One region of the Arthrobacter globiformis genome, then DNA from elsewhere that is predicted to be linked to it. Evidence: predicted binding sites of a transcription regulator. Region 1 holds the regulator's gene; each other region holds the start of a gene.
The links. Region 1 encodes LexA, which represses DNA repair genes until DNA is damaged. Its sites were predicted from a motif close to TCGAACANNTGTTCGA; they were not measured.
Positions count from the first base shown of each region.

Region 2: a site for LexA is predicted at 2,444-2,459, ahead of QFZ33_RS10520 (LexA family protein). Genes of this name have one in related genera too.
Region 3: a site for LexA is predicted at 2,154-2,169, ahead of QFZ33_RS15485 (DUF6504 family protein). Genes of this name have one in related genera too.

Region 1 covers NZ_JAUSXI010000001.1:1,992,397-1,997,352, forward strand. Annotated here, with positions in the region: gene hflX (GTPase HflX) at 1-609, shown strand, start outside; gene QFZ33_RS09110 (ATP-dependent DNA helicase) at 602-2,662, shown strand; gene lexA (transcriptional repressor LexA) at 2,707-3,453, opposite strand; gene QFZ33_RS09120 (LysM peptidoglycan-binding domain-containing protein) at 3,763-4,131, shown strand; gene QFZ33_RS09125 (histidinol-phosphate transaminase) at 4,210-4,956, shown strand, end outside.
Region 2 covers NZ_JAUSXI010000001.1:2,302,422-2,307,377, reverse strand. Annotated here, with positions in the region: gene QFZ33_RS10540 (hypothetical protein) at 1-64, shown strand, start outside; gene QFZ33_RS10535 (hypothetical protein) at 61-231, shown strand; gene QFZ33_RS10530 (hypothetical protein) at 243-641, shown strand; partial or broken gene QFZ33_RS10525 (Y-family DNA polymerase) at 680-1,977, opposite strand; gene QFZ33_RS10520 (LexA family protein) at 1,988-2,419, opposite strand; gene QFZ33_RS10515 (hypothetical protein) at 2,562-3,179, shown strand; gene QFZ33_RS10510 (hypothetical protein) at 3,456-3,875, shown strand; gene QFZ33_RS10505 (hypothetical protein) at 4,576-4,827, shown strand.
Region 3 covers NZ_JAUSXI010000001.1:3,378,156-3,383,111, forward strand. Annotated here, with positions in the region: gene QFZ33_RS15480 (DNA polymerase III subunit alpha) at 1-1,744, opposite strand, end outside; gene QFZ33_RS15485 (DUF6504 family protein) at 1,741-2,106, opposite strand; gene QFZ33_RS15490 (hypothetical protein) at 2,250-2,636, shown strand; gene QFZ33_RS15495 (chorismate mutase) at 2,814-3,140, opposite strand; gene QFZ33_RS15500 (VOC family protein) at 3,155-3,577, shown strand; gene QFZ33_RS15505 (SOS response-associated peptidase) at 3,644-4,393, opposite strand; gene QFZ33_RS15510 (mycoredoxin) at 4,496-4,753, shown strand; gene QFZ33_RS15515 (hypothetical protein) at 4,818-4,956, opposite strand, start outside.

The DNA of each region.
Region 1 (4,956 bases):
ACCGACGCCGGCGTCCTGGTGGAGAACGCCCTGTTCGCCACCCTGGACCCCACCGTCCGCAAGGCCGAGACCTCCGACGGCGTTGGCTACACGCTGGCCGACACCGTGGGTTTCGTCCGGTCCCTTCCCACCCAGCTGGTGGAGGCCTTCCGCTCCACCCTTGAGGAAGTGGCGGATGCAGACCTGATCCTGCACGTGGTGGACGTGTCGCACCCGGACCCGGAAGGCCAGATCGCCGCCGTCCGGTCGGTGTTCGCCGAGGTGGACGCCCGCAAGGTACCCGAGATCATCGTCCTGAACAAGGCGGACGCCGCCGACCCGTTTGTGGTGGAGCGGCTGAAGCAGCGCGAACCGAGGCACGTGGTGGTTTCGGCACGCACGGGGGAGGGTATTGCCGAGCTGCTCAAGGCCATCAGCGAGGCCATCCCGCGGCCGAATGTCAAGATGGAGCTCCTCGTGCCATACCACCGCGGCGATCTGATCAGTAAACTGCACGACTCCGACGCGGAGATCCTTAGCCTGGATCACGAAGAGGGCGGCACCCGCGCCGTTGTCATGGTCCGGGAAGGCCTCGCGGCTGAACTGGAATCCTTCATCAGCAATGACTGACGGGGCGGCAGACGCCGCAGCCAGCGCCACGGCCGGCGAGCAGCATGTACTGGAGCTGCTCGACCGTGCCGTGGCGGGCATGGGCGGCCAAAGCCGCAGCGGCCAGCACGAGATGGCCCGACAGGTGGCACGCGCCATCGAAACCGGCGACCACCTGCTGGTGCAGGCCGGCACGGGAACCGGCAAGTCGTTGGCCTACCTTGTCCCGCTCATCGCCCACTCGCTTGAGAGCAACAAACCGACCCTCGTCTCCACCGCCACCCTCGCGCTGCAGACCCAGATCGTGGGCCGGGACCTTCCGCGGCTACTGGAAAGCCTCAAACCTGCACTCGACCGGCCTGTGAAGATTGCGCTGGTGAAGGGCCGTGCCAACTACGTCTGCAGGCACAAGCTCGAGGGCGGCTTTCCCAGCGAGGAGCCTTCCGAAGGCCAGCTTTTCTCACTGGGCGAGGACACCAGCGTCCCGCACTTCGCCGCGGCCATGGGCGGCCCCTCCTCCCAGCTGGGCAAGGAGGTGGTCAGGCTCCGGGAATGGGCGGAGCAGACCACCACGGGCGACCGTGACGAGCTCCTTCCCGGCGTCACGGACCGGGCCTGGCGGCAGGTGTCCGTCACGTCCATGGAATGCCTCGGCGCGCAGAAATGCCCCCTCGCCGAAGAATGCTTCAGCGAACTTGCCCGCCATAACGCCACGGAAGCCGACGTCGTGGTGACCAACCACGCCATGCTGGCCGTCAGCGCCTTCGAGGGCCTGGCCGTGCTGCCGGAGTACGACGTCGTGGTGGTGGACGAGGCCCACGAACTCCAGGACCGGGTGACCGGCGCGGTTTCGGGGCAGCTGTCGGTGGCCATGGTCCATGCCGCAGCGTCCGGCGCCCGCAAGCACACCGGGATCACTGTTGACGCGCTCAACACAGCGGCCGCCAACCTCGAGGTGGCTCTTGCCGGCGTTCCCAGCGGCTTGCTGCCCAACGGCCTGAACGACGAGCAGCTGGATTGTGTGGACCAGCTTCGTGAGGCCTGCCGGGCGGCGCTGTCGGATTCCAAGGGGGACAGCAATACCACGGCCGACGGCGGGCGGCAGCTCGCACGCTCCCGCCTGCTGGTGATTTTGGAGCTTTGCGAGCGGCTCATCGCCGCCCGGGAAAACCGCGAGGTGGTCTGGTTCTCCCGGAACAGCACGTTTGATCCCCAGCAGGGATACTCGGCGCCGGACGAGACTGCCCCGGCTCTGATCAACATCGCCCCGCTGAGCGTGGCAGGCAGGCTCCGGGAAGGCCTGTTCGCCGGCCATACCGTGGTGCTCACATCGGCCACACTGGCCATCGGCTCTGCCTTCGAACCCGCCGCAGGCGGGCTGGGCCTGGTCGGGGACGGCGCGCCGAGCTGGACCGGCGTCGACGTGGGTTCGCCCTTCGACTACCCCCGGCAGGGCATCCTGTACGTGGCAGGGCACCTGCCGAAACCGGGCCGCGGCACTTCGCCTGAGGCGCTGGACGAACTCGAGTCCCTCATCCGCGCCTCCGGCGGGGGAGCGCTCTGCCTGTTCTCCTCACGGCGGGCCGCCGAGGAAGCGGCAGATGCCCTGCGCACGCGGCTGGATGTCAGCATTCTTTGCCAGGGCGAGTCCACCATGACGGCACTTGTGAAGCAGTTTGCCGACGAGCCTGATACCTGCCTGTTCGGCACGATGTCACTGTGGCAGGGCGTCGACGTGCCGGGCGGGTCGTGCCGGCTGGTGGTCATCGACAGGATCCCCTTCCCGCGGCCGGACGACCCCCTGATGACCGCGCGGTCCCGGGCCGTTGCCCAGGCCGGCGGCAACGGTTTCATGTCCGTATCCGCCACACACGCGGCCATCAGGCTGGCCCAGGGGGCAGGACGGCTCATCCGGTCCACGAACGACAAGGGTGTGGTGGCGGTGCTGGATTCCCGGCTGTCCACGGAACGCTATGGCGGGTTCCTGCGGGCCGCCCTGCCGCCGTTCTGGCCGACGACCGACAGGAAGACCGCCGTCGCAGCACTCGAACGGCTCGCCGGCGCACAGGCCTAAAGAAGCCCCGGGCTATAACAGCCCGGGGCCGAAGATTGCAGCGGCTATAGCGAGCGAAGTACGGAAACCACCTTGCCCATGACAACGGCGTGGTCGCCGAGGATGGGTTCGTACCGGGTGTTCTGCGGAAGCAGCCACGTGTGGCCGTCCCGCTGCCGGAAGGTCTTGACCGTCGCTTCGTCGTCGAGCAGCGCCGCGACGATGTCGCCGTTGACCGCATCGCTTTGCCGCCGGACCACAACCCAGTCCCCGTCGCAGATGGCGGCGTCCACCATGGAGTCGCCCGCGACCTTGAGCATGAACAGTTCGCCGTGCCCCACCAGCTGGCGGGGCAGGGGCATCAGGTCCTCCACCATTTGGTCCGCCAGGATGGGGCCGCCGGCGGCGATCCGGCCGACCAGCGGCACCATCGCGGTGTCCATCGCGCTGGGCAGTTCGGATACGGAAGCGCCTGCGGTGCTAAGGGCGGGGCCCTTGTCCGCGCCGCCGGATTTTGCCGTCCCCGCATCCAAAGTGAGCGGCATCAGGACCTCCATGGCGCGCGGCCGCTTGGGGTCGCGCCGCAGGTAGCCAAGCTTTTCCAACTGCGAGAGCTGATGGGTCACGCTGGAGAGACTGGCCAGGCCGACGGTGTCGCCGATTTCCCGCATCGACGGCGGGTAGCCGTTGTCATTGACCGAGCGCTGGATGGTCTCCAGGATCTTTTTCTGGCGGACGGTTAGTCCTTTGGGGGTCCGCTGAGACCGCGGGCTGCGCTGGGGAGCCTTGCCGTCAGAGGCCTGTGCTGCCATGTTCGCCAACGCCTTTCCGTTCCTCCCGGCCGCGGTAGCTGCAGGGGCCGGGAACTTCCGGCCTGAAAAATGTCAGACCCTGCTGATCAACTGCAGATGTGGTTGTTCTGTGATTTCAAACGTAGGCCAGCCACAGTGCTTTATCAAACATTTGTTCTAGCGAGTCTCGACTTAATTCGTTGATAAGTGCTAAAACTAGGAAAAGCAAAGTTCGAACATGTGTTCTAGTCAGGGTCGCTTGTCAGCCCGGTGTTCGAACCGTTCGTTCGAACTCGAGGCGCTACAACTTGGTCCAGGAGGGCTCACGCCATGTCAGCTTCAACAGCAGCATCAACTTCAACGCCACTGTCCCGGCCCGGCAAGCCGCCGCGCCTACGCCTCACCCGCCGGGGCCGGATTGTCCTGATCGGCCTGCCGCTTGTCCTGCTTGCCGCCATGATCCTGACTCTTGCCGGGTTCCTGAACTCCCCGGCCAAGGCTGCAGACAATGCCAGTGGCCTGACCGTTACGCCCACCGTTTCGGTCACGGTGCAGCCCGGTGAATCACTGTGGGCCATCGCAGGACAAGTCGACCCCGACCGCGATCCCCGGGACGTGATTGCGGATATCGTCCAGCTCAACGACCTTCAGGCCGGGAGGGTAATGCCCGGCCAGCAGCTGTTTGTGCCGAATAAGTAGGGGCGACGGAGCACGGTTCCCGGGCGCCGGAACCGTCACAGTTTCCGGCCAGCCCTCCAGGTTACTTAAACTGTCTAGGTGACTGACCAGCTTGAGCGACTGAACCGACTGCCCCTTCGGACCAACCTGAGGGGGCTTTCCCCCTACGGCGCCCCGCAGCTTGATGTTCCGATCCTGCTCAACGTCAACGAGAACACGCATGGCGTGCCTGCCGACGTGCGGGCGGCCATCACCGCGGCCGTAACCGAGGCCGCCGCCGGACTCAACCGGTACCCCGACCGCGAATTCACCGAACTGCGGGAAGCCTTGGCCGAGTACCTTGGCCACGGGCTCAGCGCGGACAACCTCTGGGCGGCCAACGGCTCCAACGAGGTCCTCCAGCAGATTCTCCAGGCCTTTGGCGGCCCGGGCCGGTCGCTCCTGAGCTTCCCGCCGACCTACTCCATGTACCCGCTCCTCGCCAGCGGCACGGACACCGCCTACATCGCCGGCAGGCGTGCCGACGACTATGGCCTCAGCGCCGGGTCTGCCGCGAGCCAGGTGCGCGAACTCCAACCCAACATCGTCTTCCTGTGCTCGCCCAACAACCCCACCGGCACGGGCCTTGGCCTGGATGTGGTGGAAGCAGTCTACGAGGCCGGGGAAGCCAGCCAGGCGGTGGTGGTCGTGGACGAGGCCTACCACGAGTTCGCGCACGACGGCACGCCCAGCGCCCTCACCCTGCTGCCCGGCCGGGAGCGGCTCATCGTCTCCCGGACCATGAGCAAGGCGTTCGCTCTTGCCGGCGCCCGCCTGGGCTACATGGCCGCGGCCCCGGAGGTGACA
Region 2 (4,956 bases), 310 kb from region 1:
TCTTTTTCTCGCCGGCGTCGCGTTCGCTGCCCGGGCCGTTCTGACCCTGCGTTCCAGCTCATGAGCACGCGGCAGAAGAAGCTCATCTCCGAGGTCATGCAGGAGCTGCGAAACAAGCCCGGCTTCATGCCGCTGAAGATTGCGGACATACTCTGGCCGGGGGCCGTCATGCGTACCCAGGACAGGTGGGCACAGCTGCAAGTCCGCTTCTTTCAGGCGTTCTCGCGCTAAGCCAGGATCAAGTGGGTAAGCGAAGCGAAGCCGTTCCCCAGGACCCGGGCTATGTGCCGTACCGGCCGGAGGAACAGCTGATATACCGCCGGGCGGAAAACGGCGAAATGGTGGGTTACACCCACGCCGAATACGGAGTGCGAAAAGATGACGGCGGAGGCCTGATCAAGCCGTACAACAGCTCCGCTGGCCTGCTGTTCCTGGCCATCCTCATGACGATCTGCTTCGGCGGAATGATCTACGGCCTGATCCAGATCGCCATAACAGGTCAGTGGCATATCTTGGGCGAGACCTGGTGGATGTTCCTGCTCGTCATGTACCCCTTGCTTGCCGGCTGGGCGGGCTACTTCACGGAGCGCAAGGCCGAGAAGCTCCGCAATGCCCGAAATCTGTCGCGGCCAGTGGAATAGCACGTCCAACAACCTGTTGGACTTTTCGTTGATGGTTCTCAGGCCGCTTTGACGATAAGCAGCTCATCCCACTCGGTGGTGTACCGCGGAGAAAGCGCCAGCCGTTTCATACCCCAGTCGGGCGCCTCGACCATCCCCGCGCGGCCCAGGCCAATGGAGCCTGTTCCGAACCGTTCCATGATGTCGCCGAGCAGCGCCCCGATGTGTTTTTCCTCGTGTGCCGTGGCGACGGCGGGCAATTGTGGCGCGGCTCCGGCCGGTGACAGGTCTGTGAGCATGACCCCTGCCCTCGCATACGGAACCCGTCCACGATCCGGTGCTCCAACGCGGGTACTGCCGCCTTGGTCAGGATCACCGGATCCGCGGTCGGGGCAGCCAGCTTCACTGTTGCGGATGGAAACGAGGAGGCTCTTTCGTTGAAATGAGAGGTGCCGGCGAAGCATGTCATCAGCTTGGCTTGCTGATGATCCTTGGCGAGTCGGATGGCTGCCTGCTGGGCATAAAGCGCCATCACCTCGTGCATCCTGGCCGCTGTCATCACCGGCTTGGAGAACGACCGTGAAAAAATGAGCTGCTTCTTACTGGCGATCTCGGTCTCCAGCGGGATGCACGGGATCTCGTTGAGCTCCATGATCGTGCGCTGCATCAGCACCGAGAACTTCTTCCGCATGGCTATCGGATCGGCAGCTTTCAGGTCAGCGATCGTGAAGATGCCCAGGGCGTTGAGCCGCTTGCCGAGCCGCCCGGCGATTCCCCATATCCCTGTCACCGGGACCCGGGACATGATGTGGTCGCGGTGGGAGGCGGGGAGCGTGTCGTAACTGCATACCCCTCCAAGAGCCGGATTCTGCTTGGCGACTCTGTTGACGAACTTGGCCAGAGTCTTCGTCGGGGCAATCCCGACACAGACAGGCAGGCCTACGTGCCTGGCGACGGTAGCTTTGATCTCCCGGCCCACGCGCTCCAGGTCGTGCGGTTCTCCCCGCAGCATGGCAAAAGCCTCGTCGATCGAATACACCTCGACGAGATAGCTGTAGCGGCCAATCAGCTCCATGACGCGGCTGCTGAGATCGCCATAGAGCTCATAATTTGAGCTGCGGTGAATGAGACCCGTGCGTAGGGCATCAGCTGCGAGTTTGAACCAGGGATCCCCGTTCTCGATGCCCAGGGCCTTGGCCTCGTTGGACCTGGCGACGACGCAGCCGTCGTTGTTGGAGAGAACCACCACAGGCTTTCCCTCCAACTTTGGGTCAAAGGCGCGCTCACACGAAACGTAGAACGAGTTGACGTCGATGAGGGCTGTCCGCTCCACCCGGCCGTCCGGCAGGTCACGCATGATGGCCCCGTTAGAGGCGATGAAGACAACGGGTGACAACGCCCCAAATCGTCAGCTCGGCAAGCTCCGGGACAACCACGTCGGGGTAGTCGGGATTCTCGGCGGCGAGCCTCACTCGGCCGTGTTCAAGCCGAAGCCTCTTTATGGTCAGTTCTCCGTCGACGATGGCGACCACGACGTTGCCGTCGACAGGAGTGATCGACCTGTCCACAACCCACTCGTCACCGTCGGAGATGCCCGCACCGTTCATGGAGTGCCCGGACACCCGGACCAGGAAGGTGCTCGTGATGTCTTTGATGAGGTGTTGGTTCAGGTCGATACGGCCCGTGAAATAGTCCTGTGCCGGCGACGGGAAACCAGCCGGCACAGCAACAGAACAGTACAGGGGCCCCAGCAGATCAGACGCAGTGACGTCGAGAGCGGCGACAACGACAGCACCCATTGCCCACTACCTCCTTGGGAATTATCGAACCTATGTTCTCCACAGGCTTATGCACATGTGAATATGTCTTCGATTAATCATACTGCCGGGTTCCTTGGTCGTCCCCTGCAAATGATTTACTTGCCTGACGGCCACACGCTCATTGGGGGATACATTGAAGGGCTTTGCCGCGTCGATTCTGCTTGTCCCGCTGCTGCTCACCGGCTGCGTCGTCCCCTACGGAGGCGCTGACGCTACCACCACAGCAACAGCGGCCGCCGACGGCTACGCGCGCTTGGATAAGGCTGGCATTGCCCAGATCAAGGCCTCCAAGGCGGCGCGACTGGATATGACCTCGGGACGGCTCACAAAGGAGAGCGTCGGCCTGGAGAACGGTACAAGTCAGGCGCCGGACGTCCTGATGCGTGAGGGCGTAATGTCCCTTGAGATTCAGGGGCCCCGCGGAACGGTCAGCGCGAAAACCGACCGGCTGCGGCTCAACGGCATGAACAACAGATCCGAGTTCAGTGAGGTCACGTACTTCCTCACGGCCGGGTCTCTGGAGGACTACACCGCCCTGATCCGTGACGGTGTGGACCGCTACGGCATCCCCAGTGATACCGCCGAGCGCTGGATCGACTCCATCTCCAGCCGGCCGGAGGACAAGAGCGACTTTGCGCTGGCGCCGGGCACCTCAACAGGCCTCCAGGTCCAGTACGACCTCCGCTACGACGGCTCCAAAAATACCCAGGTCGTCATCGTGCATGTCAGCCCGGCCTGACCGCCTTCGCCTCGTTGCCACTACATACCCGCCGCCGAGTGCCGGTAGCCCGGGCGGGTTGCAGCCAGCAGGAGACGCAAGTAATTCAACCAGAGAGGCTACGGAATGGACCCGTACCAACAGCACCAGCCGCCGTATGCACCTCAACCGCCCCACAGGCGCCAGGGTCAGTATCCGCAACAGCCCTACTATGGACCACCACAGCCGGGGTGGCAGGGGCCTCCGCCGCAGAAGAAGAGCAAGCTTGGCTGGATACTCGGTGGAATCGCACTGGCAGTGACCCTGCTCTGCATTCTTGGGTTCATGGGATGCTCCGCCCTCGCCCAGGAGATCAATGGTGGTGGAGGCTCCCAGGCGGAGAAGGCCAGCGAAATGATGGCCCGGGCTGACAACGTGCCGGAGGATGATTGGGTTGAGGTCTTCCGCCACGACCCCAAGGTCGATCCGGGATGTCTCTCCATCGATACATCATGCCTGCGTTTGTCCGCCCGGTGGTCCGTGGATCACAAGATCAGCCTGGAAGAGACAGCAAACCGATTCGGCATGAAGTCCGACTCAGACGGCCCCGTTTTGGGACGGTATGTGGGCTGCGTCAGTACCGAGTCTGACGGAGCAAGCAGAGAGTCACTCTGCATCGAAGAGTCTTCAGAAGGCTCAGACTCCTACGAGGTCACTGTTCAGATGGAGCGTGATTAGGGACTGAAGTGGACTACAGCGACTTTGAGCTGTCGCGTTCTGGGTGCTGTCGAACGCCCCAGGCGTTCTCCTGGTGACTATAGGAATCATCGCCCACAACAAGTTGTGCAAACCATGGATGCCTCGATACCTGATCCTCGGCATACTGGGCTGCTTTATCTATGCGATGTTTGCCGGCAGACTGGTCGCCCAGCTGTTCCCGCCGCCGTACGTCCCCGGCCTGTCAGAGGGCAGGGGGCTGGACCTCCGAGGAGTGGGCATCTTCATTGGGTCTTGGATCGGTGCCCTCGCCGGCGTTGTTTGCGCGCTAATTACTGTTGCAGGCTCTTCCCTAATGCGGCGACTACGGGACCCCGGGCGTTTGGTCTCCTGATGGCGTTGAGTCATGGACCAGGACCTCGACGAAGAGCCCGAGCCGCTCGCGAACCCACAGAGTCCACCAACCGCGACATCCGCCAGCTCCAGAGCCTCGGCTACAGCGTCACCCTCACCCCAGCCAATGGCTGATGTTGCCTCATACTCTCGTATTAGATCCGAAGGGACCCTTGCGCAATGGCGGATCGTCATGCAAGAGTGCACCAGCAGTTGGCGGCGGTTACACCGAAACCCCGTCCGGACGCTCAGGGGGAAGCATTGAATACTCGAAAACTCGGCGCGATCGGCATTGTTGCTGCGTTGGCATTGCTGGTGACACCCCCAAGTGAATGAATCCGATGCTGAGGTCGCGCGCGCGCTCAGTACAATTCCAGTTCGCGTGTCCCGACAAATGACCACTACCGAGTATCAGTTTCGCGTGGCCGAGGTCCTCAACCTTTTTGACGTCGAAGCAGTGGGCGACGAAACGGGCGTGTATTACGGGGACGAGGGCGCTGAGCTGGAAGATCAGCCTTTACTCGCTGCCATTCGTATACTCATTGGAAGGCGATTCGGCATCCCGGAAGCAGCCATATGAATGCCACCCCCGGAAGCTCACCGATGTCGTTAACCGGCCTGCCCCGTAGGGCCCCCCGGCCGCCCATCGCAGATATCACAGCGCCTGACAACCCGTCCCAACGCAGAGCGCCTCAGTTCTGCGGTAGAA
Region 3 (4,956 bases), 1.4 Mb from region 1:
CCAGCAGGGTGGCATCACCGAGGATCACCCCGCAGGGGTGCATGGAGATGTGGCGCGGAAGGCGGTCCAGCCGTTCGGTGAGGTCCACCAGCAGGTCCAGCTGCTGGTTCTCAGAAAAGTTCCGCTGTTCCACCCGTCCGGCGAACTCGCGAAGTTCCGGTTTTTCCTCCAGCGCCTCCCGGAACTTCCGTGCCGAAAAGCGCCACAGCTGTTTGGCAATCTCGCCGACATCGCCGTCGTCCATCCCCAAAGCCATGCCGGCATCCCGCACGGCACCGCGAGCGCGGTAGCCGTTCTGCATGCTCATCAGCGTGACGCGCTGTGAGCCGAACCGGTCAAAAATTTTCCGGTAGACGTTGTGCCGCTCAGCGCTTTCCACATCGATGTCGATGTCCGGCAGCGTGGACCGGTCGCCGGAGAGGAACCGTTCGAAGATCAGGTCATGCTGGAGGGGGTTCACCTGGCTGATGTCGATCAGGTAGTTGACCAGGCTGGAAGCGCCCGATCCCCGTGCTGCCGCCCTCACATTCATGTCCAGGATCATGCGGGAAACCTCGGCCACGGTGAGGAAGTAGGAGGCAAAGCCTAGGCGGGCGATGATCTTCAGCTCATGCTGCAGCCGGGCGCGCATGTCTGCTTCTGCCTTCCCGGTGATGCCGGGGAATCGCCGCGCAATTCCGGCCTCGCAGCGCTGGGCCAGTTCTGCCAGCGGATCCCCTTCAATGCCGATGACGGCGGCCTCGGGCACCACCGGCTGCTTCCAGCCCATGTCGGACACGGGATCCATGCGGCAACGGTCCACGAGCGCCTCAGTCTGCGCGAGCAGCACCTGGAGATCGGCGGCACCGTAGCCGGCGGCATGGATGATCTCCTTGCCCAGCTCCACCATTTGGTCCGGGGATTTCAGCCAGCCCTGCCCGTTGGGCTGGAGCAGCGGCTCGGCGGAGAGTTCGGGAAGCGACTTGAGCGTGCGGGCCGAATCCAGGACGTCGGCGGTGGCCGCCCCGTCCTCCTCGCAGTAACGGACGGCGTTGGTAAGCACAGCCGGCACGCCATACTCCTGCGCCAGCTTGAGCATGCGGACCGCATGGGCCGTGCTCAAGGGCGCACCCGGTGCACTGAGGTGGGTGACGATCTCTGCCGCGACGCTCCCGGCGGGCATGGCGTCCAGCCAGCCTTTGAAAAGGGTGCGGGGCCGGAGGTACCGCCGCCCGCCCAGTGCGAGGCCGACGTCGGAATCCGGGCCCAACAGCACGGTGAGCACCGGCTTCAGGGTTTCCGGGTCCAGCACGCGTGAGGCGAGTTCAGCCCTTGTGACAGCAACGGGCACCGCTCCGCCGGCTTTGCCCGTGGTGCGGGCGTGTGCGTCGGAGATCAGCCGGCACAATGCCTTGTACCCCGCACCGTTGTTATGGCCATGCGCCAGGACAACGACCCGTCCGGTGACGCGGGCTGCCGAAAACCGGATTTTGGAAAACCGGGCGCCAGCCATCTGCTCACCAGGTAACCCGGCGTCGTGGTCATCCTCGTCGTCGAACACTGACAGATCCACGCCGACCACCGGGTCAATCCCGGCAGCCATGCATGCCTTGAGGTGTTTTACAGTGCCGTAGAGACCGTCCCGGTCAGTGCACCCAAGGGCGGTTGCTCCCTGGGCCGCTGCTGCCTGGGCAAGTTGATCTGGCCAGGAGACACCGTAGTGGGCGCTGAAGGCGGTGGAAACGTGTAAGTGAGTGAAGCTCATGCTGATTTGTGATGGAGTGCGACTTCGGGCCGGAGGGCGTCGTGGATGCGGAGCAGCCGCCAGCGTCCGCTGCCGGCATGCCGCACCAGGTCAAGGGTTAATGGTTCCAGTGGTTCTGCAGCCGGAGTTTCCGGCGGGCTGCTTCTGCCGGCAGGCACGACCTGCACCCGCCAGATCTCATGGTCCACAAGCCCGGGGCCGCTTCCCAGCGGGGCACGCCGCTCTTCGGCCCACCACTGGCGGCGTTCATACCAGCGCAAGGGTTCGGCGCAGACCCGGTATTCCCTGCCGCCCCACCGAAGCTCCGCTGGCTCACCGGTAGGTGCGCAGACGACGTCAACAGACTCGCTGAACGTTCCCATGGGTGCCTCCGGATACCAATCTCATCCTGCAGAAAATACGCAGCCATTCGAATATGTATTCGAATAGTTCCAGTCTACGCCGGGCCGGGGACAAAACCTAGATGGGTGTGGACGGACGGCGGCTCACAGGGCAGGATGGTCCCATGAGTTCCAATGACGCGCTCCTGAAGCAGGTAAGCATCGCCGCCAAAGAAAGCACATTGGTGGCCAGGTTTGATATCGACGGCAACATTCCAGCATCGGGCGCCTTTGTTGTGGGGCTCGTGGCTGCCACTCCGGATTATTCTCATCAACGGAGGCTGGGAATCGAGTTCATGAACGGCGAGGCGGTCTCGATCTATTCCTTCAGCCATGACGGCACGGAGGAGAACTTCGACCTCAGCAGCGTTGAGCACTCGGGCAACACCATCACGGGCAACTTCCCCATGAGCACGGTACTGGGGCTGGACAAGAGCCACCTTATGTCCGCGTTCAGCGAGGCCGACGGGCGGGAATTCCAGTCCGGCGTGCCTGTCGAGGAGAAGCTCTAGAGGGTCAGCGCCCTTTCAAAGCGGCACCGGGCAGCAGCCCGGACCAGCCGGCCCGGCGCCTCGGCGCGCCTGTCAGCGGCCCAGCCCCCACTGCAGGAAGCACCCGTCTGCGGGGAGAACCCGTCAGCCGCCAGAACGCTTCAGCGGACGAACGCGTCCGCAGCCAGAAGCAACAGCTCAGCTGTTGTCGTTGTGGATTTTCATCTCAAGCTCGATGAACTTCGAGATCATGGCCCGGTACGTGCTTTCCACGATGTCCGGGTCTATTTCTTTTTTCTCCGCGGCCGAGCGCACATGCTCGATGACCCGCTCCACGCGTCCCGGCGCCCGCACTTCGGCGTCGTCCCCCTTCAGGGTTCCCGCGATGCGGATCAGGCGCTCACGGCGGGCGATCAGCGTGACGATCTGCTCGTCCACCTCGTCCACCGCAACCCGCACGGCGGCGAGCTGTTCCCGGTCAGCCTGGGCGTTTTTCTCGTCTCCGTGATTTGTGGGCATGATCATGACAGTATCGAACCATGCAGCCCAGAGTCGATTTTATTTCATTGGGAGTGCGCAGCGTGGCCGCCTCCCGGCGCTTCTATGTGGACGGCCTGGGTTGGCCGGTCCACCGTGAGGTTCCCGATGAGGTGGTCTTTATCCAGGCCAACCACGGCCTGATTCTTTCCCTCTGGGATGCGGGGCAGATGCAGGCCGAGGCCGCCGTTGATGCTCCCACCGCGGTCCCCTGCATTACGCTCAGCCACAACGTCGGCAGCGCCGAGCAGGTAAACCAGGTGATAGCCCAGGCAGAGTCGGCCGGCGCGGCCGTCGTGGCCCCTCCCAAGACCCAACCGTGGGGCGGCTACACCGGATACTTCGCCGATCCGGACGGCTTCCGCTGGGAGATTGCCTACAACCCCACGTGGACAGTGGACGACGGCGGCCAGGTCACCGTCTGATTGCAGGCTCGGCTCTGATTCCGGTCAACTCCCCTGCCCGGCACGCGCAACCTCAGAAAGTCAGTCTCAGAAGAGTGCCTCCACGGGCTCGATGAGCTCCGGGGAGTTGTTGCGGACGTTGCCCACGGCCTTGCCCACGGAATCCACCCGCCAGCCGGCGGCGACGTCCTTCACGCCGGACCGGACGAGTTCCACCAGGCCGGCAGCGTCATCGACCTGCGGGTCAAGCCAGGCCGCCATGGTGTCGCGGCTCATGGGCAGCGGGACGCGGTCGTGGAGCGCCGTCAGTTCGGCGAACACCGTGCCTTCAGTTCCCGCCGGGGGCGAGTCCGCCGTCATGATGGACATCGAGAGCATCCACTGGGCTGGTTCACCCGGCGGCACGGACGGGTCCTTCCACCACTCGTACAGTCCGGCGAAGGCCATGGCGGAGTCGTCCCGGGGGTGGACGTAGTAGGGCTGCTTGCTGCGGCCCTCGCCCTGTTTCCATTCGTAGTAGCCATCCGCCGGGACGGCACAGCGCCTCGATTGCACAGCCTTGCGGAAGGCCGGCTTCTCGAGGACCGACTCGCTCCGGGCGTTGATCATCTTCGCGCCGATGCCCGGGCTTTTCGCCCAAGACGGCACCAGGCCCCAGCGGGCGACGTGCAGCTGGCGGACCGTGTCGCCGTCGATAAGCCGTTCCAGGACGATGGGCGCGCCGTCCGTGGGCGCAACATTCCACGACGGCGGGATTTCGGTTTCGTTCTCAAGCTCAGCGTCGAATTCGGCCAGCAGATCCCCCACTGCCCGGGCCATGACGTAACGTCCACACATGGCACCAGCATGCCATTGCAACAGAGGCTGGGGAATACCGGTGCCCGGGTTACGGTTGTGGGGAAGGAAACCGACAGGACCATATCAATCCGAGGAGAGCCCGTGGACTTTACCCCCGAAGACGGCACCATCACCATGTTCTCGACCACCTGGTGCGGCTACTGCAACCGGCTGAAGAAGCAGTTGGACGCCCAAGGAATCGGCTACACCGAGATCAATATCGAAGAGGTCGACGGCACGGCAGACCTCGTGGAGCAGATCAACGGCGGCAACCGCACCGTCCCCACCGTTCTCTTCCCGGACGGCACCGCTGCCACGAACCCGTCCGCAGCCGAGGTCAAGAGCAGGCTCGCCGCGTAGGGCTGAAGCCGCAGTCAAGATGCACCAGTAAAGGCACCGGAATCCGGTGCCTTTACTGTTTGGTTCAGACCTTTTCGTCGATCCGGTCCTGCACCGGCCTGCGGGCGTGGGCTTCCTTGCGGCGGGGCTCCTTGCGGCGGGCCAGGAAGGCCCACAATCTGGTGTCGTCCGCGTGGGTCCGGGGTTCCGGATGGTCCACAGGC